Regions from separate parts of the Scandinavium tedordense genome, predicted to be linked through region 1. Evidence: predicted binding sites of a transcription regulator. Region 1 holds the regulator's gene; the other holds the start of a gene.
The links. The regulator LexA, encoded in region 1, represses DNA repair genes until DNA is damaged. The targets are predictions, from matches to a motif close to TNCTGTATGTACATACAGNA.

Region 1 (12,456 bases):
CTTCGCCAGTAGCGCGGGGTTGATCAGCACCGCACTCCCATAGTTCGCCGACGCCACGCCGGTTCCCCCCATGGCATCATTTCTTGCTTCTGACCACGTATTGGCCGCTCCCGCCTGATTTGCCATAAACAGGGAGACAGCCGCAGACACCACAGAATATTTGATATTTTTTTTCACGGTTTGCTCGTTATTTGCAGATGAACGTTAATCCCCTTTCAGTTATCCGCCAAAAAGGGTCGAACTATTGCTGTGAATAACGATATAAAAAGCAGCCAATTAGGGTGATTTGCGTTAAGGGGCGCTGTGATAACGTTGGAATATGCGTCGCCCCTCAATATTTATAGAAGAGATTGTTATTTCCGTGAAGGTTTCCCATCGTGTGGACCAAAAAACTGTGGCGGATGGTCCACCCATCGATCCTGGCGTGTCGCGGCATACTCTGGATTCAGCGGATAATATATCCGGTTGTGCTTTTTATTCACTTCTCCGACGACCAGTAACTCCACCTCTTCCTCAGTATTATTGATGAAGGTGTGGCAGACACCAGTGCCTGACGGGAATCCCACGCTGTCGCCCGGTTCCAGCTGCCAGAGGTAGCCGTTGATCCACGCCTGAGGGCGGCCTTCAATCACATAAATAAACTCTTCTTCATCGCTTTCGGCGTGGGGATAAGAGGTACGTCGGCCGGGTGAAAGACGTTCATGGTGAATGCCAAGACGCATCAGGCCCAGCTTGCGAGCCAGCGGCGCGCCAACGGAAAACAGCTCTTTGCTATCGGGATAACCGGCGTTATCAGGCTCTTCCAGCTCGCGCCAGTGTCGAATACAGTCTGGTCTTTTCATGGTGTTCCCTCAGGTAGTGATGCGTCAGGTATAGCATACCCTGCAGGTTATCGGCGTTTCGGCCATAACATGATAAAGTAGGCGTTTACTTTACACCCGATTCGAGGCGCCTATGGACCAGACCACTCCACAAGACATGCTCGTGCAGGCCGAAAGGCTTTGCGCACAACGTGGCGTTCGTCTGACACCGCAACGCCTCGAAGTATTACGCCTGATGACCATACAAAAAGGTGCAATCAGCGCGTACGACCTGCTGGACCTGCTGAAAGTCAGTGAGCCGCAGGCGAAGCCGCCCACCGTTTATCGCGCGCTGGAGTTTTTACTCGAGCAAGGGTTTGTGCATAAGGTGGAATCGACCAATAGCTACGTGCTGTGCCATCTGTTTGATAAACCGTCGCATACGTCGGCGATGTTTATTTGCGATCGCTGTGGCGTGGTGAAGGAAGAAGCGGCTGACGGAGTGGAAGACATTATGCATACGCTGGCAGCCCGCATGGGGTTTGCGCTGCGTCATAATGTGATTGAAGCGCATGGGCTGTGCTTAGGGTGTGTTGAAGTGGAAGCTTGCCGCACGCAGGACTGCTGTGGTCATGACCATACAATTCAAATCAAACGAAAGCCCGGTCAAAAGTAAGCGCGACAAAAAGAGTGGGCGGCCTTAAGCCGCCCCGAGGGTTGTACTTCCTTGTACGCACGGGTAGTGCGTTTGTTTACCAGCGATAATCGTTGCGGGTTTCCCAGTCTTTGACCTCGTCCTCGGCCTGATCTTTTGCGTATCCGTAACGCTCCTGGATTTTCCCGACCAGCTGGTCACGCTTACCTTCGATAACCGTAAAGTCATCATCGGTGAGCTTACCCCATTTCTCTTTCACTTTACCTTTCAGCTGTTTCCAGTTGCCGCCGACTTCGTCTTTATTCATGATCTATTCCTCATCAGTTCGGTGGTGCAGAGTGAAGATACGTCGTCCGTTAACACCGTTTTCTGCTGGACGTGATAAAGAGTATAGGTAAGCATTTCGCCATCCGGGGATTATTCAGAATCTTTAACCACCGACTGAAATAAAGTCGTTACGAAAACCACGTTCCTTGCTGCCAGTGACGTCGCCAAATCCATGCCAGAGACAGCCCGCGCAGCGCCAGGAATACCGCCAGCGCCAGCCACAATCCGTGATTGCCCAACACCGGCACCGTCAACAGCGTGAGGGCAAAACCGGCAGCCGCCACCGCCATGCTGTTACGCATTTCCGCCCCGCGCGTCGCACCGATAAACATGCCGTCGAGCAGATAACACCACACGCCGATCACCGGTAAAACCACCTGCCAGATGACGTAACGATCGGCCAGTTCGCGCAGCTGGGTAATCGATGTCAGCATGGCGACGATGTGCTCCCCCGCCACGGAATAAATCAGCGCAAAGGCCAGAGCAACAATTCCGGACTGACGGCAGGCCGCTTTCCAGACGTCCAACAGCTGGCTGTCATCCCGCGCGCCATAAGCCTGCCCGGAATGCGCTTCCACCGCATAAGCAAAACCATCCAGCGCGTAGGCGGTGAAGGTGAGCATCGTCATCAGCACCGCGTTCACGGCGACGATATCGCTGCCCAGTCGCGCGCCAAATACCGTGAGCGCACCAAAACAGAGCTGCAGCAGCAGCGAGCGCAACATGATGTCGCGATTCAACGCCAGCAGGCGGCGGATATTGCCGCGCCAGGCCTCTTTGAGCATATCCAGCGATATGCCACGCAGGTGAAGCACGCGCCGCACCATCAGCAAGCCAATGAAAAATGTCGCGTATTCGGAACATGCCGTCGCCAACGCAGCGCCCTGCACGTTCATATGCAGGCCCATCACCAACCATAAATCGAGCACGATGTTTAAGACATTGCCGACCACCAGCAAAATTACCGGCGCGCGCGCGTACTGAACACCGAGCAGCCAACCGAGCAGAACCAGGTTTGCCAGGGACGCAGGCGCGCTTAACCAACGGATTTCGAGGAAACGCCGCGCCTGTTCCAGTACGGCATCGCTGCCGCCGACAATATGCAGCGCCAAGTCAATCAGAGGGGTGCGGAGCACAACAATCACCAGGCCCGCTCCCAGCGCCAGCAGCAAGGGCTGCACCAGCGCGCGAGCCAGACGTACAGGGTCTTTAGCGCCGTAGGCTTGTGCGGTGAGGCCGGTGGTGCTCATGCGCAGGAATAACAACAGCATGAACAGGAAACTGGTCGCCATGGAACCGATCGCCACGCCGCCGAGATAAACAGGACTGTCAAGATGACCGATGACCGCCGTATCCACCAGACCCAACAGCGGCACGGTGATATTTGAGAAAATCATCGGCAGCGCGAGACGCCACAATGCCTTGTCTGCAGTGGTGAAGAGCGACATGAGAAAACCTGTGATTGTGAATGCGTAAAACGAAGTGGCGCCAGAATAGCGCCACTCTTCCCGTCAAAGATTACGTGGCTAATGTGCTGGCGCTGGACGCCTGAAAGCCATGTGAATTATTGAGGATTTCTAAAGCCCGTTACAGCCACTCGCCGTTGCGAATAACGCCAACTGCCAGCCCTTCGATGGAGAAGTTCTGCTGACGCAGATCGACCACAATCGGAGAAAACTCGCTATTTTCAGGTAACAGCTCAACAGTGCTGCCCTGTTTTTTCAGCCGCTTAACCGTCACTTCATCGTCGATACGGGCGACAACGACCTGACCGTTACGCACATCCTGCGTTTTGTGAACCGCGAGCAAATCACCGTCGAGAATACCGATATCACGCATCGACATTCCGCTGACGCGCAGCAGGAAATCGGCGCTCGGCTTGAACATCGCCGGGTCGACCTGGTAGTGGCCTTCAATATGCTGCTGTGCCAGCAGAGGTTCACCCGCCGCAACACGCCCGATCAGCGGGATACCGGTTTCTTCTTCTACCAGAAGACGAATGCCGCGTGAGGCACCGGAAACAATCTCGAGCACACCTTTACGTGCCAGCGCTTTCAAATGCTCTTCAGCCGCGTTCGGGGAACGGAACCCCAAGCGCTGCGCGATTTCCGCACGCGTTGGCGGCATGCCCGTCTGGCTGATGTGATCCCTGATGAGATCGAACACCTCTTGCTGCCTGGTCGTTAACGCTTTCATTCCGCCCCCTGGGTGTATATACAGTTATGCTGTGAGTATATACAGTTAATGGCGAATTTGGAACCGCAAAACGCACAAAAAACCAGACGTTTGCGTAATTCTGCGGGCGTTATCGATAATGCGACCACAGCAGCGTTACCCAGGTGAATAAGGCGATAGCAATTGCCAGAAACACCGCGGCAGAACCCATATCTTTTGCACGACCCGACAATTCGTGACGTTCCGTCCCGATGCGGTCAACCACCGCTTCAATCGCACTGTTGATAATTTCCACTATCATCACCAGAAGCACTGAGCCAATCAGTAACACTCGGGTGATGGCATCCACATCTAACCAACAGGCGAGAATGATGGCGACAACAGCAGCAACGCCTTCCTGGCGAAAAGCGGCTTCGTTTTGCCATGCAGCGCGAAATCCCTTCCAGGAGTAACCTGCTGCTTTGACGATTCGGGTTAACCCGGTGGTATCATTTGCCATCAAAAGAACCTTTTACATTATTTAGCATCAATGTCACTGCGCGCCTGACGCGGTAGAACAGATATTCTGTGCACTTTCTGTTATCCTTGCGGCGCATTTGCATGATTAACCAGAGGCTTTACATCGTTTATGTCTGGCTGGCCACGAATTTACTACAAATTACTGAATTTACCATTAAGCGTGCTGGTAAAAAGTAAGTCTATCCCGGCAAATCCTGCTGAGGAACTGGGACTCGATACCTCACGCCCTATTATGTACGTTCTGCCGTATAACTCGAAGGCAGATCTGCTGACTTTACGCGCCCAATGTCTGGCGCATGGTCTTCCGGATCCGCTGGAGCCGCTCGAAATCGACGGCACCGAGCTGCCGCGTTACGTGTTCATTCACGGCGGGCCGCGCGCATTTACGTATTACACGCCGAAAGAAGAGTCTATCAAGCTGTTCCACAATTATCTGGATTTGCATCGCAGCAACCCAGAGCTCGATGTGCAGATGGTACCGGTGTCCGTGATGTTTGGACGTTCCCCGGGCCGCGAAAAAGGCGAAGTAAACCCACCGCTGCGCATGATGAATGGCTTCCAGAAATTCTTTGCCGTGACTTGGCTCGGTCGCGACAGCTTCGTGCGTTTCTCACCGTCCGTTTCGCTGCGCCGCATGGCCACCGAGCACGGTACCGACAAAATTATTGCACAAAAGCTGGCACGTGTGGCACGAACTCACTTTGCCCGTCAGCGTTTGGCTGCCGTCGGCCCGCGTCTGCCTGCGCGTCAGGACTTGTTCAACAAGCTGCTGGCGTCCAAAGCGATTGCACGCGCGGTGGAAGACGAAGCGCGCAGCAAGAAAATTTCCCATGAAAAAGCGCAGCAAAACGCCGTCGCCCTGATGGAAGAGATTGCAGCGAATTTCTCTTACGAAATGATTCGCCTCACCGATCGCGTGCTGGGCTTCACCTGGAACCGTTTGTACCAGGGGATCAACGTTAATAATGCCGAGCGCGTGCGCCAGCTGGCTCACGACGGCCATGAAATTGTTTATGTCCCCTGCCACCGCAGTCACATGGACTACATGCTGCTGTCCTACGTGCTCTATCACCAGGGGCTGGTGCCGCCGCATATCGCCGCGGGCATCAACCTGAATTTCTGGCCAGCCGGCCCGATTTTCCGTCGTCTGGGCGCGTTCTTTATTCGTCGTACCTTCAAAGGCAACAAGCTCTATTCCACCGTGTTCCGTGAATACCTCGGTGAGCTGTTCAGCCGTGGTTACTCCGTTGAATACTTCGTGGAAGGCGGTCGTTCCCGTACCGGTCGTTTGCTGGACCCGAAAACCGGCACCCTGTCGATGACTATTCAGGCGATGCTGCGCGGCGGCACTCGTCCAATCACCCTCGTGCCAATCTACATCGGCTATGAGCACGTGATGGAAGTGGGGACTTACGCGAAAGAACTGCGTGGCGCGACCAAAGAGAAAGAGAGCCTGCCGCAGATGCTGCGCGGGTTAAGTAAGCTGCGCAATCTCGGCCAGGGTTACGTCAACTTTGGCGAGCCATTGCCACTGATGACTTACCTGAACCAACATGTGCCGGAATGGCGCGAATCTATCGATCCGATTGAATCCATTCGCCCGGCATGGCTGACGCCAACGGTGAATAACATCGCCGAAGATCTGATGGTGCGTATTAACAACGCAGGCGCGGCTAACGCCATGAACCTGTGCTGTACCGCGCTGCTGGCATCACGTCAACGCTCTCTGACCCGCGAACAGCTGACCGAACAGCTGGAATGCTACCTGCAGCTGATGCGTAATGTGCCCTACGCGGCTGATGCCACCGTGCCGTCTGTCACTGCCAGCGCGCTGATTGACCACGCATTGCAGATGAACAAGTTCGAGGTCGAGAAAGACACCATTGGCGATATCATCATTCTGCCGCGCGAGCAGGCGGTGCTGATGACTTACTATCGCAACAACATCACCCACATGCTGATGATCCCGTCCCTGCTGGCGGCCATCGTTACGCAGCATCGCACTATCTCGCGCACCGAGATGGTCCGTCATGTGGAGATGCTGTATCCGATGCTGAAATCCGAACTGTTCCTGCGTTGGGAAAAAGAAGAGCTGGCGGGCGTTATTGACGAGCTATTAGCAGAAATGCAGCGTCAGGGGCTGGTGACCATCGAGAACGACGATGTTCGCATTAATCCGTCGCATTCCCGCACCCTGCAGCTGTTGGCGGCCGGGGCGCGTGAAACGCTGCAACGTTATGCGATAACCTTCTGGCTGTTGAGCGCTAATCCGTCCATCAACCGTAGCACGCTTGAAAAAGAGAGCCGTACCGTGGCTCAGCGTCTGTCGGTGCTGCACGGCATCAACGCGCCAGAGTTCTTCGACAAAGCGGTGTTCAGTACTCTGGTATTGACCCTGCGTGACGAAGGCTACATCAGCGACAGTGGCGATGCCGAACCGGCTGAGACGATGAAAGTCTATCAGCTGCTGGCCGAACTGCTGGCACCGGATGTCCGTCTGACTATCGAGAGCGCCAGTCAGGACGCGTGATCTAAGCGCATAAAAAAAGGCGGAGCCATTCACATGGTTCCGCCTTTTTTTTGTTACCGGGTGATCATGCCCGGCAAGCAATGCGCCGCCGGGGAAAAATTAAATCAGGTAACTCATCGCCAGACCGATAAACAGTACCAGCCCCACGTAGTTATTGTTCAAAAACGCCTTAAAGCAGGCATCACGGTCACGGTCTTTAATCAATTTTTGCTGGTAAACGAACAGCGCACCGGCGACAAATATCGACCAGTAGAACTCCCAATTTAAGCCGCTCACCCAGCCCACGGCAGCCATCAGCGCCAGCACGGCCACCTGCAAAATACCGATGATCAGTTTGTCCTGTTTACCGAACAGAATGGCGGTCGATTTCACGCCAATCTTGAGGTCATCGTCTCTGTCGACCATCGCGTACTGAGTGTCGTACGCCACGGCCCAGCAAATGTTGGCGAGGAACATCAGCCAGCAACTCAGGGGCAGCGATTCACTCACCGCGGCATAGGCCATCGGAATCGACCAGCCAAATGCTGCGCCCAGCACGACCTGCGGCAGATGGGTGTAGCGCTTCATAAACGGATACACCCACGCCAGCGCTAACCCTGCTACCGACAACAGAATGGTCATCTTATTGAGGGTCAGCACCAGCAGGAACGAGAGCACCACCAGCACGATAAACAGCGTACGTGCCCCTTTCTCGCTCACGTCACCGCTGGGTAACGGGCGATGTGCGGTGCGTTTAACATGTCCGTCAATTTTGCGGTCCGCGTAATCATTGATCACGCAACCGGCGGCGCGCATCAGCCAGACGCCCGCCACAAACACCGCGAGGATCCACAGCGGCGGCACGCCAGGCATCGCCACCCACAGCGCCCATAATGTCGGCCAAAGCAGCAGCAGCGAGCCGATTGGCTTATCAATTCTCATCAGACGGCTATAAGCCTGCAGCTTATTCTGCGTCAGACTCCTCTCCATAATTCACTTCCTCTCAGTACAGCGGTGACGCAGGCAGAAACAGCTCGGTTAACAGCAGCGGTTTTCCGCTCAGCCGGAGACGGGAACGACGCCCCCACAGCTCTGCATCTTTACCAATTTCAATAAAATCACGGGTTAAAGTGGATGACGTAAACAGATAGCGCCCCAGCGGCGTTTTGCCCAGCTGTTGCAGTTGCAGCTCGGGCCCGCTCAGGGTGGATTCAGGCACAACCGTGCGCCCGGCAAGCCAGGGTTCACCGTCAGCACACAGCAAAATTTCACGCAGCCAGTAGCGCGCTTCAACAGGCAGCAATGCCTGCTCTGCAATAATCTCATCCTGACCGACAAAACCTTCGCGGATAAGCGTCACAGTGACACGCTTGCCCTGCTGTTCGAAGCGTTTGGTCATGGAATCTTCCAGCAGCAACCAGTCAAGCTGTGCCGCATCGAGTTCCGGAAGGGTGGTGTAATAGCGTAGCGCACGCAGTTGCGCCAGCTCAGGGTGTGACATACCAGGCTCTCCGATACATAACTTATCGGCATTGTATCGTAGAAAAGGGTTCGCGGGAGGAAGAAACGTCAATATACGACCCACCGCGCAACAGCCATGTAACGACCGCTGTTGCGCCAGAAAAAACGGTGCGCCCAAAAGGACGCACCGAATGGCCTGGGCCAAACATCAGCAATGTGGGGAGACTATCACCCCTTGCCTTTTACACTACTGATAAAGGTGGAACGGGCCGAAGTCGAACCGAGGCGCTCGGCTTCGTTTAACAGTTTCAGGGCCTTGTCGATGTTGCCCTCGTTAACTGCCTGTTTAATCGCGGTATTGAAATAGCTTTCGGTGTCATTCAGAACCGGCTCGCTTTTCGCGGCAGGTGCCGAAGATGCCGCTGAAGCCGCAACTGGAGCTGCAACAACTGCAGCCGTTGCAGGTGCCGCAGAAGGTGCTGCGTACACTGGTGCCGCCGTGTTACCCACAGTGACAGCACCTGGGCCAGAAGAGCCAAACAGTGGGCCGACCAGCACGCTGGAGGCAGACGACGTTTTCACTTTCAGCTTCAGGGTGCCTTCAGAGACGTGGCGTGCAATCGGGTCCGGAATATCTGGCACCGCGTTGCCAATACCTTTGGCATACGCTTTCGCCGGGTCAATCAGCGTGGTGGTCTGCTGCAAATCTTGCGGCGTGGTGAACACCAGCACGTAAATTTTCTGCTGCCCTAACGCAGGCGTCAGGCGCATGACACCTTCCAGGCGGTCGGCGCTCATGACGCCCGGTTCCTGGTAGATGAAATAGCTACTTGGGAAGAACGCTGATGGCGTCATGTTCTGATCCAGGATCAGCACGTTCGGCGCATAAACGTGGGTTTGTTTGTTCACTTCGCTAGTGAGGGTAATGCTCAGTTCACCAATGTTAGCCGGGACGCTATAGGCCGCCACCGGGCCGGTAATGCCGGGCACATTCAGCGGCTGACCGCCTCCGGCAAGATCGGTACTTTGGGTTTTAGATTGATCAACAGGCGTCCAGACCAACTGCTGCAAGGCAGAAGCCGGGATAGCCGGGGCGGCAGTGGTATTCTGCGGCACGAAATTGACGTCAGCGAAACTGACTGCCGGTACGCTTGCCAGCAGGCCAGCGGAGAGGCATAGCGCGATGAGACTTTTGTTCATTTTCATTTTATTGACCTCAAAGACAGGGCTCAGCGGTAGCCAGGCAATAGCGCGCTGAGTCTAAAACAGAGGGGCTTTCACCCCTCTTTATCAGGCATAACAGTGGGTTAACTTAACTGCACATTACCACCAGATTTCCATCTGGGCACCGAAGCTCCACTCATCGGTATCACCACGGCCAAGGCCAGAGGTTTGCATACCGAAGTTAGAGTTGTAGTTCGCGCTTTGAGTGTTCGGGTTGCCAGCAGTGTCGTAGCCCCATTTCTCATCCCATTTCGCGTAAGTTGCGAACACACGCAGTGCCGGACGAGACCAGATGCTGTCGCCTGCCTGCCATTGTTGCGCGAGGGTAATTTTGTACTGATTGTTGGTGTCGCCGGTGTTCTGGGATTTGACGTTGTCGTAGCCCACTTCCAGCAAGGTACTCATGATTGGTGTCCATTTGTACATCGGACGAACACCCACGGTGTACCACTCAGTACCGTTGTTGTTATCCCAGCTGATGTCCTGGTACATACCGACGTACATCAGGTCCCAGCTGTCGCCCAGGGAAATTGCACCGTGGTCGATAACACGCAGCAGGTGGCCGTTGTTGTTGATGCCATACGCGTACAGTGAGCCATCGGTATCGCTGTTGCCGATACCAATGCCTGCGCCCTGAGACTGGCCTTTACCTTGAGAGGTCATGGAGTCAGTGGCGTACTGAACCACGAATTTGTTAAAGCCTTTCAGCATGCTCTGGGTGTGTTCAGCGGTGAACATCCAGCCATCTTTAGACGCCTGTGGCTGCAGGTAGTAATCGTCATTGACGTTGGTGTGACCGTAGTCAACACCCAGCTCCAGGGTACCGCCTGGGTTGATTTCCATCTGGCCCAAACGAATGTCAAACACGTCGTTGGCAGTTGAAGAGGTGTAATCACGCAGGTTGTTACTGGAGAAGGCAGAAGAACCACCCGCTTCCGTTGAACGCGTTGCTGCGAAGGAGAGTTTACCGATGCCAACGTCCACGTTTTCCAGACCAGCGCCCGGACCGGAGATATCCCAGTAGTAGAAGTCGATCATGTGAACGTCATGACGCTGATAGAAACGCTTACCGGCCCAGATGGTGGAACCTGGCAGTGCGTCGATCAGGTTTTTACCCTGCACGTTGGCTTCACGGAACGCCGGGTCAGTCGCTTCCCAGTCGTTCTGCTGCGCAACGGAGTACGCTACGTTAGTGTCGAAGTAGAAGCTCTTATCGCCCTCTTTCCACACTTCCTGACCAAATTTCAGCTCGGCGTACGTTTCACATTCGTTACCGAGACGATATTTACTTTGTGCACCAGTTGCCTGGAAACACTGTTGTGCGCCGCCGCTACCGGTCCAGCCGATACCCGAACGGGCATAACCTTTAAAATCTACGGCGCCCGCGTGTGCAGACAAAATGCCTGCTGTCACAGCGATTGCCACTGGAAGTTTGCGCAGAGTAATCATCGTTCTATCTCCTGAGACCATTGCTTTTCTTTTGTTATGGGATTTAAACGCCCGGTTCTTTGTGCAGCCGACGACATGCAGAGCCATCTTCACGGAATAGATGGCAACGCTCTGGCGGCAGACCGATAGCGAATGAGGCTCCCTCTTCTACCAACACCACGTCATTCTGGCGGTACACCAGGTTCTGACGGATGGCGGGGATCTGGATATGAATTTGCGTTTCGTGACCCAGTTGCTCGACGACCTGCACGTCCCCTTCGAGGGTGACATCGGCGATGTCACTCGGTAGAAGATGCTCAGGACGAATACCTAACGACATATTGGCGCCGACCTGCACGCCGGTACTTTCAACCGGCAGCCAGATTTGCTGACGGTTAGGCAATTCAACCTGCACCTGCTCAATGGCGGTGGCAGTGACTTTCACCGGCAGGAAGTTCATCTTCGGCGAGCCAATAAAGCCCGCGACAAAGCGATCGGCCGGGTAGTGATAGAGTTCCAGCGGCTTGCCAATCTGCGCGACGCGTCCGGCATCCAGCACCACGATTTTGTCGGCAAGGGTCATTGCTTCGACCTGATCGTGGGTGACGTAAATCATCGTGCGGCCCAGACGCTTGTGCAGACGGGAAATCTCAATACGCATCTGTACGCGCAGGGCGGCGTCGAGGTTCGACAGCGGCTCATCGAGCAGGAAAACGCGCGGTTCGGCCACCAGCGTACGGCCAATGGCCACACGCTGACGCTGACCGCCTGAAAGCACTTTCGGTTTACGTTCCAGAAGGTGAGCCAGCTGCAGCACTTCGGCCACCTGAGTCACGCGCTGGTTAATGACGTCTTTCTTTGCCCCAGCTAACTTGAGGCCGAAAGACATATTTTCTGCAACAGAGAGATGGGGGTACAACGCATAGGACTGGAACACCATGCCGATGCCGCGTTCCGCAGGCGGCGTCTCGTTCATGCGTTTTTCACCAATCAGCAGTTCCCCGCTGGTGATAGTTTCCAGACCGGCGATCATTCGCAGCAGCGTAGATTTGCCGCAGCCCGATGGCCCGACAAACACCACAAACTCCCCCTCATGGATGTCGAGATTGATGTCTTTCGACACCACCACGTCACCCCAGGCTTTCGTTACGTTTCGCAGCTGTACGCTCGCCATCCCCTTCTCCCTTCGTTACAACTCGTCACTAAAAGAAATATTCATCTGCGGCTGACTATGCGCGACCAATAACTTTCGTGAATCCTCCACCCCTTGGGTTTTTCATGGGGGAGGAGACGGGAGGATGAGAAGAGCAGGTCTGAGCCCGCTCGTGGCGTGGCTTGGCTAAAAGCGTGATGGGCAC
Region 2 (12,456 bases), on a different contig from region 1:
GTTCGCTTCAGTCAGCAGATCCGCCAGATGGTGCATGTAATCTGCACGGCCAGGGACCGGTGGGCAGAGGAAACCTTCTGGAATATTCCACGCTTTCACCTGATAAAAGTGCGCAAGCAGCGCCTGATTCAGGGTCTTTACCGCGTCGGGATCGGCAAAGTTGATGGTCTGCTCCCCGGCCGGATTGGAGACGATAAACGCTGCAAGTGCCGGTGTGTCCTTGCACAGTGCGGGTAAATCGTATCGGTCGTGGTGACGATTACGCGGGTGTAATCCTGGCTTTTGAGCTTTCATAGCTTCCTCCTGTTGACGGCGCGTAAGATACCCGTTGACGCGGGTGGCGTAAATAAGTGAGTCTTCTTATTATTTCACGGGACAGGTGCACCATGTATTTTTATCAGCCTTCAGACGGCCACGGACTGCCGCACGACCCCCTCAATGCGATCGTCGGTCCACGCCCAATTGGCTGGATTGCCTCCGTTGATGCGCACGGAAAACGCAATCTGGCACCATACAGTTTCTTTAACTGCTTTAACTATCGTCCACCGATCATCGGCTTCGCCAGTAGTGGCTGGAAAGACAGCGTGCAAAATATCGTTGAAACGCGCGAATTTGTCTGGAACCTCACGACGCTTGAGCTTGCCACCGCGATGAATGAAACCTCGGCCAGTCTCGCTCACGGCGAAGATGAGTTTGTCCGCGCCGGGCTGACGCCTGTCGAAAGCCGTCTGGTGCGCGCCCCGCGCGTGGCAGAAAGTCCGGTGAATTTCGAGTGCCGCTTATCGCAATGCATTCAGCTCACTGGCGCAGACGGTACGGCGGTGGATACCTGGCTGGTGCTCGGCGAAGTGGTAGCGGTGCACATTGAAGAATCGCTGCTAGAAAACGGTATTTATCAGACCGCAAAAGCCAAACCGGTGCTGCGTGCCGGTGGCCCAAGCGCATATTACAGCATCGACGAAAGCCAGCGTTTTGATCTCATTCGCCCCGATGCCCGATAATTTCTCATTCGATCAGCCACTTATTTGTGGCTGATTTGTCAGCTTTTCGTCAAAAAATGTCGTTCAAAAAATGAGCAGATCATCATCAATTTTTTGCGGCATGTCACATTTCCTCAGCACCTACACTTATGTTATCCCCGTGGATACAGAGAGGATGTGCACATGAAAAGATTGTTGATTCTGGTCGCTGCTGGTGCGTTGTCGATGCTCTCTTTTTCGGCTTCCGCCGAACCTCAACAACTGATGAAAGGTGATACCGGACAATTGCGTCCGTCAGGTACAGTATCGGTTTCTGGTGCTGATGACTTTGGCGATCTTCAGGCGAAGCTTGCAGAAAAAGCGCAGCAGGAAGGGGCTAAAGGGTATGTGGTTAACTCCGCCAGCGGTGATAACAAAATGTTCGGCACCGCTACCATCTACAAATAATCTGTTGAAGTCATTCCACTCAGAAAAGCGCCTCATACAGCAGGCGCTTTCTTTTTTCCCCTTCGGAACACCCTCTGAATCGCCACAGAATAAACACTTTAAAAACACAGATAGACTGGTGTATAGTTCCGGCAAGTGGCGCTATACGCAGATTTATTGACGAAACTAAAGCCATCCATACAGCGTAAGCGTTTGTCTTTACGCGCACAGTTTTTTGCAAGAATCGTCGCAATCTGTGCCCTTAAAACATCTCACTCGGTTCCAACACGATTTTCAGCTTCGAGTCTGGTTTTATTTTATTAATAATCAGTAATTTATTAATTGTTCAAAAAATTCGATTAAGTTCATCAAGTCTATTCGATTTTATCTTTCGCAAAAAAACGTGATACTCATCACATCGACGGAACAACGTCACATTTAAAGAATAACCTGCGAGAGATTAACCATGAAAACCATTAAAACTGCTGCTGTTGCCTTCGCTCTTTCTGCTCTTTCTTTCGGCGTGTTTGCTGCACAGCCTGTGTCCCCGACTGAAGCGCAGAGCATGAATAAAATCGGTACCGTATCTGTAGAAGGCGCGACTACGCTGGATGGTATGGAAGCGAAACTGGCTGAGAAAGCCGCTGCGGCAGGTGCTACCGGTTACAGCATTACGTCTGCTAACACCAATAACAAAATCAGCGGTACTGCGGTGATTTACAAATAATCATCGGAACAGATTTAACCCTCATTGACCTTTAGGCTATGCCTGCTGTACCTGAATAACCCTCATTATTTATTCGCCCGTCCACGCCACTGGACGGGTTTTTTTATGCCTGTAAATCACCAGCATTCGTTGACCCGTTGCAGGCCCGCAGCAACATCAGACACTTCTCCGGTCGCCACCAGGCAACAGGCCATCTGAATTTTCAGTGATTCAGGTACCGGCTCGACGCCCGCGACGCAGCGCTCAATCCATCTGGCGGTCACTTCAGGATCTTTCGATTCTGGCAGCAGTACCTCCCGCAACGCATCTTCGCGCTCGACAAGCACCCGCGTCCCGAGGCTATCAATCAGGCTAATCTGCGGGCAACGCTGTGGATTGGCGTAAACCTCGCCTTCCGTGCCATGCATCAGCAGCGCGCGACCTCCGATCCCCTCAAAGAATTTCCCGACGCGCGGCACATATTCCGGGTGTGAAACGCTCGACAAGCGCAGCGCCGCGTCTTCGGCAAACGGGGTGGCGAGCTTCGCCAGGGTGTGTGCGCTGTTACGCACACCCATCCGCCAGCGCATCGCCAGCTGCTTTTCGAGCGGCGGGCAGAACGCGCCAATCGGCATATACACCGGCTGATGGCCGTCCAGCTTCGCCTGCGCCTGCCCGGCATGCAGCGTCGGTTCAATACCCAGCAGAGTGAACACGGTTTCGGTCAGCACACGAGTTGGATCGTGGCTGATGCCGTGAACCAGCACCGGGAAACCGAGTTTGTGCAGCAGCATCGCCAGCAGCGGCGTAAGGTTCGCCTGCTTACGCGCACCGTTATAACTTGGGATAACAATCGGCATCGGCTTCGCCACTGGTGGCGTAAGGCTGACCGTATGCTGCTGCATGGCCTCGAAGAAGCCCTGCATTTCGGCCTCGCCCTCACCTTTTATGCGCAGCGCAATCAGAATGCCGCCAAGTTCCAGCTCCGGCACCTCGCCTTTCAGCATCTGGGCATACAGACCTCGAGCGGTATCGGTGTCCAGGTCACGGGCGTGGTTTTTGCCACGGCCGACTTCTTTAATGATTTTGCGATAGTCCATGTCTCTCTCCTGCAGCATGCCGCGAACATCAGCGTCGCTTCCGCCGGGTCGGCTTTGTTGTGCTTTTGCTTTTTACTATACCTTCTGGCGCCTCCGGTTGCTCTATAGGAAACACCGGTAAGGCATTAAGCAACCTCGGCCCGTAATTTTTGGTCAGCAGACGCTTGTCGTAAATAATCACTTCGCCCCAGCAGCTGTGGCTGCGGATCAAACGCCCGACCTGCTGAATGAGGTTAAACGAGGCGCTCGGCAAGCTTTGCACTTCAAACGGATAGCGGTTCAGGCTTTTCAGCCATTCGCCCTCGGTGATAACCACCGGGCTGTCGATCGGCGGAAAGGCAATTTTGTGGATGTGAACCTGGCTGAGCAATTCGCCTTTCAAATCGAGCCCTTCGGCAAACGACTGCAGACCCACCAGCACGCTGCGTTCCCCGCCTTCTATCCGCTTACGATGAAGCTCTACCAGGCGATAGCGCGGCTGATCGCCCTGCACCAGCAGTAGCAAACGCAAATCAGGTACGTATTCCAGAAAACGTTGCATCGCGCGCCCGCTGGCAAACAGCACTAACATTCCGGGGTGTTTTTTGGCCTCGACCTGCTCGCGGAAATAGGCCGCCATTTCCGCCAGATGCTGCTCTTCGTTATCCATCGACGGCTCGACGCTCATCCGTGGAATGATGATTTTTCCCTGCTCGACGTGATTAAACGGCGAGTCGAGGGACACAAAACGGTCGCCCGCTTTTTCCTTCAGGCCGCTCATCTCCTGCAAGCGCGAGAAGCTGTTCAGCGAGCGCAGCGTGGCAGACGTCACGACGATATGCGGCACGCGCCGCCAGAGTAATTTTTCCAGCTGGTCGCTGACACGAATCCCCACGCAGTGGAACCAGACGTGCAGCTGGCCGTCGCGCTGGTCCCTTGTGGCCCATTTAGTGACCGGCGCACCGGAGGCCTGAACCATCGCCGAGAGCTTCCACAGCTTGCTTTGCGCCTCGAACATCCCCAACGCACGGTTCATTTGCAACAGCACGCGGTGCAGACGCACAATGTCGTGCGAGCCGGTTTTTTCACTGAGATCGTTGAGAAACAGCTCCGATAGTCCGCGCAGCATTTCGGTGAGTTTGGCCAGCCGCTGGCAATGCGCCATGATTTCGTCCGGTAATTCGCCCATCGCGAAGCGGTGCTCGGCTTCCGGCCCGGCAGGCATGTACAGACTGAGAATGTTGTTCAGAGAAACGATGTGTTCCTGCAGCTCGTCACAATGCTCTTTGAGGCGTTCGGGCGCGGCCAACGGCGGGAAGGTTTTCGGGCGAAACTGCTCCATGCAGGTCGCCACCAGCTTGATGAATAAATCCAGCTGCAGGCGATACCAGGAGGCGGTGATTTCAGCGCTCATCTGCAGCGCGTCGCGGGCAACATCCGGCAAATGGTGGCCTTCATCCAGCACCAGCAGCAGATTTTTGGCTTCCGGCAGTACCGCCTCGCTTTCCATGGCTGCCATCACCAGCGCGTGGTTGGCGACCACCACTTCCGCCTCCTGAATTTCACGGCGGGCCACGAAGAAAGGACATTCGCGGTAGTAGTGACAGTTGCGGTTGAGGCAGCTGGCTTTATCCGTGCTCATGCGGCTCCAGAGCGCGTCGTCGATAGCCTGATCGGTATGATCGCGCAAACCGTCCCATTTGTAGCTGTCCAAATCGGCTTTCAGCTTCGCACAACGCTTCTGTTCTTCTTTGTTGTTCGGCGTCAGTTCGTCGTCGAGAAACGCCAGCAAATCCTGATGCGTCGGCTCGCTGCTGGATAGCGCGGTCAGATTTCGTGGGCACACATAGCGCCCGCGGCCAAAGGCGGCGGTAAAGCGCAGATCGGGAATAATTTTTTTCAGCAGCGGCAGATCTTTGCTGTAGATCTGATCCTGTAAGGCGACGTTAGCGGTGCTGATCACCAGCGTTTTTTGTTCTTCACGGGCAATGGCGATGCCGGGAATCAGATACGAAAGGGTTTTACCGACGCCGGTCGGAGCTTCAATAGCCAAATGCCTGCCTTCATCGCCGGCGAGCGTTTTCGCCACATCGGCAATCATCTGCCGCTGCGGTGCCCGGGGGATAAAATCAGGGATCTGTTCCTGGAGCGCTTTATACCATGACGCGATTTGCGCCTTTAGCGCGGCGGTGAGTGCCATCTGAAAGTCCGAATACTGTATAAACAGCCACTATTCTGGCACTTTCCGGCGGCATGAGCAAAAAAAATGGCCGCCGAAGCGACCATTCTTGTTATTACAGCGATTACTGCGCCGCAGCAGGCTTGCGCGGACGACGACGACGCGCAGCGCCATCAGCGGCTTTGCGCGGCTGGTCACCTTCGCTACGACGCGACTGACCGTTTCCGGCAGCCGGTTTATCACTGCGGCGAGCCTGACCGTTTCCGGCTGGTTTGTCGCTGCGACGCGCCTGGCCACCGTCATTACGACGTGGCTGGCCCTGACTCTGACCACCGCGACCGCCACGGCCCTGACGACCGTTCTGAATCGGCTCCGCCTGGATGCTTGGGTCCACTTCGTAGCCTTCAACGGCGATACGTGGGATCTCTTTCTTCAGCAAACGCTCAATGTCACGTAGCAGTTTGTGTTCATCAACGCACACCAACGACAGCGCTTCACCCGTGGCCGCAGCACGTCCGGTACGACCGATACGGTGCACGTAATCTTCAGGCACATTCGGCAGCTCGTAGTTCACGACGTGCGGCAGTTCTTCGATATCCAGACCACGGGCGGCGATGTCGGTAGCGACCAGCACGCGCAGGTCGCCGGATTTGAAGTCAGCCAGTGCACGGGTACGCGCGCCCTGACTCTTGTTACCGTGAATGGCGGCGCTGCGAATGCCGTCTTTATTCAGCTGTTCAGCTAAGTGGTTCGCGCCGTGTTTGGTACGGGTAAACACCAGCACCTGTTTCCAGTCGCCTTCGCCGATCATCTGAGACAGCAGTTCCCGCTTGCGTTTCTTATCAACGAAATGCACGTGCTGGGTAATCTGCTCGGAAGCCGTGTTGCGACGCGCCACTTCTACTTCAAGCGGGTTGTGCAGCAGCTTGGATGCCAGGCCTTTAATTTCATCAGAGAAGGTCGCGGAGAACAGCAGATTCTGACGCTTTGGAGGCAGCTTCGCCAGCACGCGACGGATGTCGTGGATAAAGCCCATGTCCAGCATGCGGTCGGCTTCATCGAGAACCAAAATTTCGACTTTATCGAGGCTCACCGCGTTCTGGTGTTCGAGATCGAGCAGACGACCAGGGGTCGCGACCAGTACGTCCACACCGCTGCGCAGTTTCATCATTTGCGGATTGATGCTTACGCCACCGAAAACCACCAGCGAACGGATATTCAGGTATTGGCTGTATTCACGTACGTTCTCGCCCACCTGAGCCGCCAGTTCGCGGGTTGGGGTGAGGATAAGTGCACGGACCGGACGACGGCCTTTAGCATGGGGTTCTTTCTGCGACAGCAGTTGCAGCAGCGGCAGGGTAAAGCCTGCGGTCTTACCGGTACCGGTTTGGGCACTGGCCATCAGATCGCGGCCCTGCAGCACGGCAGGAATAGCTTGTTGCTGGATAGGGGTTGGCTGACGATAACCCTGCTCTTCGACTGCGCGCAGGATCTCGGCGTTCAGGCCAAGGGTTTCAAAAGACATAACAACTCCGAACCGCCCCGACCATGACAGGTATCGTTTTCAGGGTGATAGTGATAATACGAAAAGACAAAAACGATAATGTCAGCAAGAGGCGGAGTGTAGCAGTTTTTGTGACGCACCGCATAAAATATCCCGCATCTCTTTTTCTACGAAACAATTTACCGCCCGGCATGGACACGGTGAAAAATCAATCATACTCTTAATCAATCGATTGATTAATTTTTAGAGACACCATGAATACCACGCCAATCACCAGCAAAGGTGAACAGGCCAAAAACCAGCTGATTGCCGCGGCGATCGCCCAGTTTGGCGAATATGGCCTGCATGCCACCACCCGTGATATTACCGCGCTGGCCGGACAAAATATCGCCGCGATCCCCTATTACTTCGGCTCGAAAGAGGATTTATACCTCGCCTGCGCCCAGTGGATCGCTGATTTTATCGGGGTCAATTTCCGCCCGCACGCCGAGGCCGCCGAAACGTTATTGCACGAGCCCACGCCGGATCTCACGGCGATTCGCGCACTGATTCTGCAAGCGAGCAAAAATATGATCCTGCTGCTGACCCAAGATGAAACGGTCAGTCTCAGTAAATTTATTTCCCGCGAGCAGCTTTCGCCCTCACCTGCCTATCAGCTGATCCATGACCAGGTGATTGCCCCGCTGCACGGGCATTTGACCCGACTTATCGCGGCGTATACCGGACGGGATCCGGCAGATACGCAGACCATTTTGCACACCCATGCGCTGCTCGGTGAAATTCTTGCCTTTCGTCTCGGTCGGGAGACTATCCTGCTGCGCACCGGCTGGACCCAGTTTGACGAACAAAAAGCGGATCTGATTTTTCAGGTCATCACCTGTCATATCGATCTCTTGCTAAACGGATTAACGCAAAGGAGCTGAAGTTATGAAGAAACCCATCGTCGTCATTCTGGCGGTCATCATTATCATTGCCGCGATTGCCGGAGGAACGCTCTGGTACCAGAGCCGACAAGACACCGGCCTGACGCTGTACGGTAACGTTGATATTCGTACCGTGAATATGAGTTTCCGCGTCGGCGGTCGTTTGCAGGCGTTGCAGGTGGATGAAGGCGATGCGGTGCAGAAAGGACAAACGCTCGGCGAAATCGACCATGCCCCTTATCAAAATGCGCTACTGCAGGCCAAAGCCAACGTAGCGGCGGCGCAGGCGAAATACGATTTGCTGCTGGCGGGCTATCGCGATGAGGAAATCGCGCAGACCGCCGCCGCGGTACGCCAGGCGCAGGCTGCTTACGCGTATGCGCAAAACTTTTATCAGCGCCAGCAAGGTCTGTGGAAAAGTCGCACTATTTCTGCCAACGATTTAGAAAACGCCCGTTCGTCCCGCGATCAAGCTCAGGCCACGCTGAAATCCGCACAGGATAAACTCAGTCAGTATCACGCCGGTAACCGTCCGCAAGAAATTGCCCAAGCCAAAGCCAGCCTCGAACAGGCTCAGGCGCAGCTGGCACAGTCACAGCTGGATTTGCAGGACACGACCCTGCTCGCACCGTCCGACGGCACTATCCTGACCCGCGCCGTGGAGCCAGGCAGCATGCTCAATGCAGGTAGCACCGTATTGACGCTGTCGCTCACGCGTCCGGTGTGGGTGCGCGCGTACGTAGATGAAACCCATCTTAATCGCGCCAGGCCTGGCCAAAAACTGCAGCTGTATACTGACGGCCGCCCGGATAAGCCGTATCACGGCAAAATTGGCTTCGTCTCGCCGACCGCAGAGTTCACACCGAAAACCGTCGAAACGCCGGACCTGCGTACCGATCTGGTGTATCGCCTGCGCATTATTGTGACGGATGCCGATGATGCGCTGCGCCAGGGGATGCCCGTCACCGTGAAATTCCCGGAGGGAGAGACGCATGAGTGAAGCGGGGATCAAGCTCGACGGGCTTATCAAACGCTTTGCTGGCATGGATAAGCCTGCGGTCGCGCGGCTGGACTGCACCATTCAATCCGGGTATGTCACCGGGCTGGTTGGCCCTGACGGCGCGGGGAAAACCACGCTTATGCGCATGCTGGCCGGGTTGTTAAAACCCGACGAAGGTCAGATAAGCGTGATTGGCTACGACCCTATCCACGACAACAGCGCGCTGCACGCGGTGCTCGGCTATATGCCGCAAAAATTCGGGCTATATGAAGACCTCACGGTGATGGAAAACCTGACGCTGTACGCCGATTTGCGCAGCGTCACCGGTGAGGTGCGGGAAAAAACCTTCGCCCGGTTGCTGGAGTTCACCTCGCTCGGTCCGTTCACCGGCCGGCTGGCGGGCAAACTTTCCGGCGGCATGAAGCAAAAATTAGGTCTGGCCTGCACCCTGGTCGGCGAACCGAAGGTATTACTGCTGGATGAGCCCGGCGTCGGCGTCGACCCGATTTCACGTCGCGAGCTGTGGCAGATGGTGCACGAACTGGCGGGCGACGGGATGCTGATTCTGTGGAGTACCTCGTATCTCGACGAAGCTGAACAGTGTCGGGACGTGCTGCTGATGAACGAAGGCGAGCTGCTGTATCAGGGCGAACCGAAAGCGCTGACCGACACCATGCGCGGGCGCAGTTTCCTGATGAATAGCCCGGCGGAGAATAACCGCAAGCTACTGCAACGGGCGCTGAAACTGCCGCAGGTCAGCGACGGCATGATTCAGGGCCGTTCAGTGCGCGTTATTCTCACCAAAGACGCAAATGCCGACGTTATCCGATCGACAGACGGGATGCCTGAAATCGAGATTATCGCAACAACTCCGCGCTTTGAGGATGCATTTATCGATTTGCTCGGCGGCGCGGGGACGTCCGAATCCCCGCTGGCGGCGATTCTGCATACCGTTGACGGTACGCCGGGCGAAACGGTGATTGAAGCTAAAGCGCTGACCAAAAAGTTTGGTGATTTCGCGGCTACCGACCACGTGGATTTTGCCGTCAAACGCGGTGAGATTTTCGGCCTTCTCGGCCCCAATGGCGCGGGCAAATCGACCACCTTTAAAATGATGTGCGGGCTGCTGGTGCCCACGTCCGGTAAAGCACTGGTGCTGGATATGGATTTGAAAGTCAGCTCCGGCAAAGCGCGTCAGCATCTGGGTTATATGGCGCAAAAATTCTCGCTGTACGGCAACCTGACGGTAGTGCAAAACCTGCGCTTCTTCTCCGGCGTGTATGGCCTGCGCGGCAAAGCGCAGGCTGAAAAAATCGAACGCATGAGCGACGCCTTCGGCCTAAAAAGTATTCGTGACCACGCCACCGACGATTTGCCGCTCGGCTATAAACAGCGGCTGGCGCTGGCCTGCTCGCTGATGCACGAGCCGGATATTCTGTTTCTCGACGAACCCACTTCCGGCGTCGACCCGATCACCCGCCGTGAATTCTGGCTGCACATCAACAGCATGGTGGAAAAAGGCGTCACGGTGATGGTCACCACCCATTTTATGGATGAAGCAGAATACTGCGACCGCATCGGGCTGGTGTATCGCGGCAAGCTGATCGCCAGCGGCACGCCGGATGACCTCAAAGCCCAGGCCGCCGATGCCGAAACGGCTGACCCGACGATGGAGCAGGCGTTCATCACCCTGATTAACGACTGGGATAAGGAGCATCATGATGTCCGGTAGCGTTTTGTCCTGGCGGCGCGTGCGGGCGCTATGCGTGAAAGAGACGCGGCAAATCATCCGCGACCCCAGCAGCTGGCTTATCGCAGTGGTGATTCCACTGTTGCTGCTGTTTATTTTCGGCTACGGGATTAACCTCGATTCCAGCAAGCTGCGGGTGGGCATTTTGCTGGAACAACAAAGCGAGGAGGCGCTGGATTTCGCACACGCGATGACCGGGTCACCGTATATCGACGCCACAATCAGCGACAACCGCCAGGATCTTATCCAAAAAATGCAGGCCGGTCGCATTCGTGGCTTAGTGATTATTCCGGTGAACTTCGCCGCGCAGATGGCGCGTGAGGGCGATACTGCACCGGTGCAGGTGGTAACTGACGGCAGCGAACCCAATACTGCGAACTTTGTGCAGGGTTACGTGCAGGGCATCTGGCAAATCTGGCAAATGCAACGGGCGGAAGATCGGGGCGAAAAGTTTGAACCGCTAATAGACGTGCAGATGCGCTACTGGTTTAACCCGGCAGCCATCAGCCAGCACTTCATCATTCCTGGCGCGATCACCATCATTATGACGGTGATCGGTGCGATCCTGACGTCACTGGTCATCGCCCGTGAATGGGAGCGTGGCACCATGGAAGCGCTGCTGTCGACGGAAGTGACCCGCGCGGAACTGCTGCTGTGCAAACTGATCCCCTACTATTTCCTCGGCATGCTGGCGATGGGCCTGTGCATGTTGGTGTCAGTGTTCATTATGAACGTGCCGTTTCGCGGTTCGCTTCTGGTGCTATTTTTCATCACCAGTCTGTTTTTACTGAGCACGCTCGGCATGGGACTGCTGATTTCTACCATCACTCGCAATCAGTTTAACGCCGCTCAGGTGGCCCTGAATGCCGCCTTCCTGCCGTCGATTATGCTGTCCGGGTTTATCTTCCAGATAGACAGCATGCCCGCCGCCATCCGCGCGGTGACCTACGTAATTCCTGCACGCTATTTCGTCAGCACCTTGCAAAGCCTGTTCCTCGCCGGAAATATTCCGGTGGTGCTGTTCATCAATACGCTGTTTTTGATTGCCTCGGCGGTGATGTTTATCGGCCTGACGTGGCTGAAAACCAAGCGTCGGCTGGATTAGGGAGATGTTATGTTTCATCGTTTATGGACACTGATCCGCAAAGAGTTGCAATCACTGCTGCGTGAGCCGCAAACCCGCGCGATCCTCATCGCGCCGGTGCTGATTCAGGTATTACTGTTCCCGTTCGCCGCCACGCTGGAGGTGACCAACGCCACCATCGCCATTTACAACGAAGACAGCGGCAAGCACGCAGTGGAGCTGACCCAGCGTTTCGCCCGCGCCAAAGCATTTACCCACGTATTGTTGCTGCACAGCCCGCAGGAAATTCAACCGACTATCGACACGCAGAAAGCACTGCTCCTGGTGCGCTTCCCGACGGATTTTTCGCGCAATATCGACAGCGGACACACCGCACCTATGCAGTTGCTGCTCGACGGGCGTAACTCCAACAGTGCGCAGATTGCGGCGAACTATTTGCAGCGCATCGTTGAGGATTATCAGCAGGAACTGATCGACGGAAAGCCGAAACCGAATAACAGCGAACTGGTCGTGCGCAACTGGTACAACCCGAATCTGGATTACAAATGGTTCGTGGTGCCATCACTGATTGCGATGATTACCACTATCGGGGTGATGATTGTCACCTCGCTGTCTGTTGCCCGCGAGCGCGAGCAAGGTACGCTCGATCAGCTGCTGGTATCCCCGCTCGCCACCTGGCAGATCTTCGTCGGCAAAGCAGTCCCGGCACTCATTGTCGCCACCTTCCAGGCCAGTATCGTGCTGGCGGTCGGGATTTTCGCCTATCACATTCCGTTCTCCGGATCGCTGCTGTTGTTTTACTTCACGATGCTGATTTACGGGCTG

Region 2: the regulator LexA is predicted to act here: its motif matches at 5,405-5,424, upstream of dinG (ATP-dependent DNA helicase DinG).

Annotation. Positions count from the first base shown of each region.
Region 1 covers NZ_JALIGG010000047.1:72,315-84,770, forward strand. Annotated here, with positions in the region: gene MUU46_RS02525 (conjugal transfer protein TraF) at 1-177, opposite strand, end outside; gene MUU46_RS02530 (cupin domain-containing protein) at 354-842, opposite strand; gene zur (zinc uptake transcriptional repressor Zur) at 955-1,476, shown strand; gene MUU46_RS02540 (CsbD family protein) at 1,553-1,762, opposite strand; gene dinF (MATE family efflux transporter DinF) at 1,911-3,230, opposite strand; gene lexA (transcriptional repressor LexA) at 3,370-3,978, opposite strand; gene MUU46_RS02555 (diacylglycerol kinase) at 4,088-4,456, opposite strand; gene plsB (glycerol-3-phosphate 1-O-acyltransferase PlsB) at 4,586-7,006, shown strand; gene ubiA (4-hydroxybenzoate octaprenyltransferase) at 7,106-7,975, opposite strand; gene ubiC (chorismate lyase) at 7,989-8,486, opposite strand; gene malM (maltose operon protein MalM) at 8,675-9,652, opposite strand; gene MUU46_RS02580 (maltoporin) at 9,770-11,119, opposite strand; gene malK (maltose/maltodextrin ABC transporter ATP-binding protein MalK) at 11,163-12,272, opposite strand.
Region 2 covers NZ_JALIGG010000057.1:405,118-417,573, reverse strand. Annotated here, with positions in the region: gene rlmF (23S rRNA (adenine(1618)-N(6))-methyltransferase RlmF) at 1-294, opposite strand, end outside; gene MUU46_RS17890 (flavin reductase family protein) at 387-1,001, shown strand; gene MUU46_RS17885 (YdgH/BhsA/McbA-like domain containing protein) at 1,164-1,427, shown strand; gene ybiJ (DUF1471 family protein YbiJ) at 1,873-2,133, shown strand; gene ybiB (DNA-binding protein YbiB) at 2,250-3,212, opposite strand; gene dinG (ATP-dependent DNA helicase DinG) at 3,241-5,391, opposite strand; gene rhlE (ATP-dependent RNA helicase RhlE) at 5,495-6,895, opposite strand; gene cecR (transcriptional regulator CecR) at 7,129-7,797, shown strand; gene hlyD (secretion protein HlyD) at 7,802-8,797, shown strand; gene MUU46_RS17850 (ATP-binding cassette domain-containing protein) at 8,790-10,529, shown strand; gene MUU46_RS17845 (ABC transporter permease) at 10,519-11,652, shown strand; gene MUU46_RS17840 (ABC transporter permease) at 11,662-12,456, shown strand, end outside.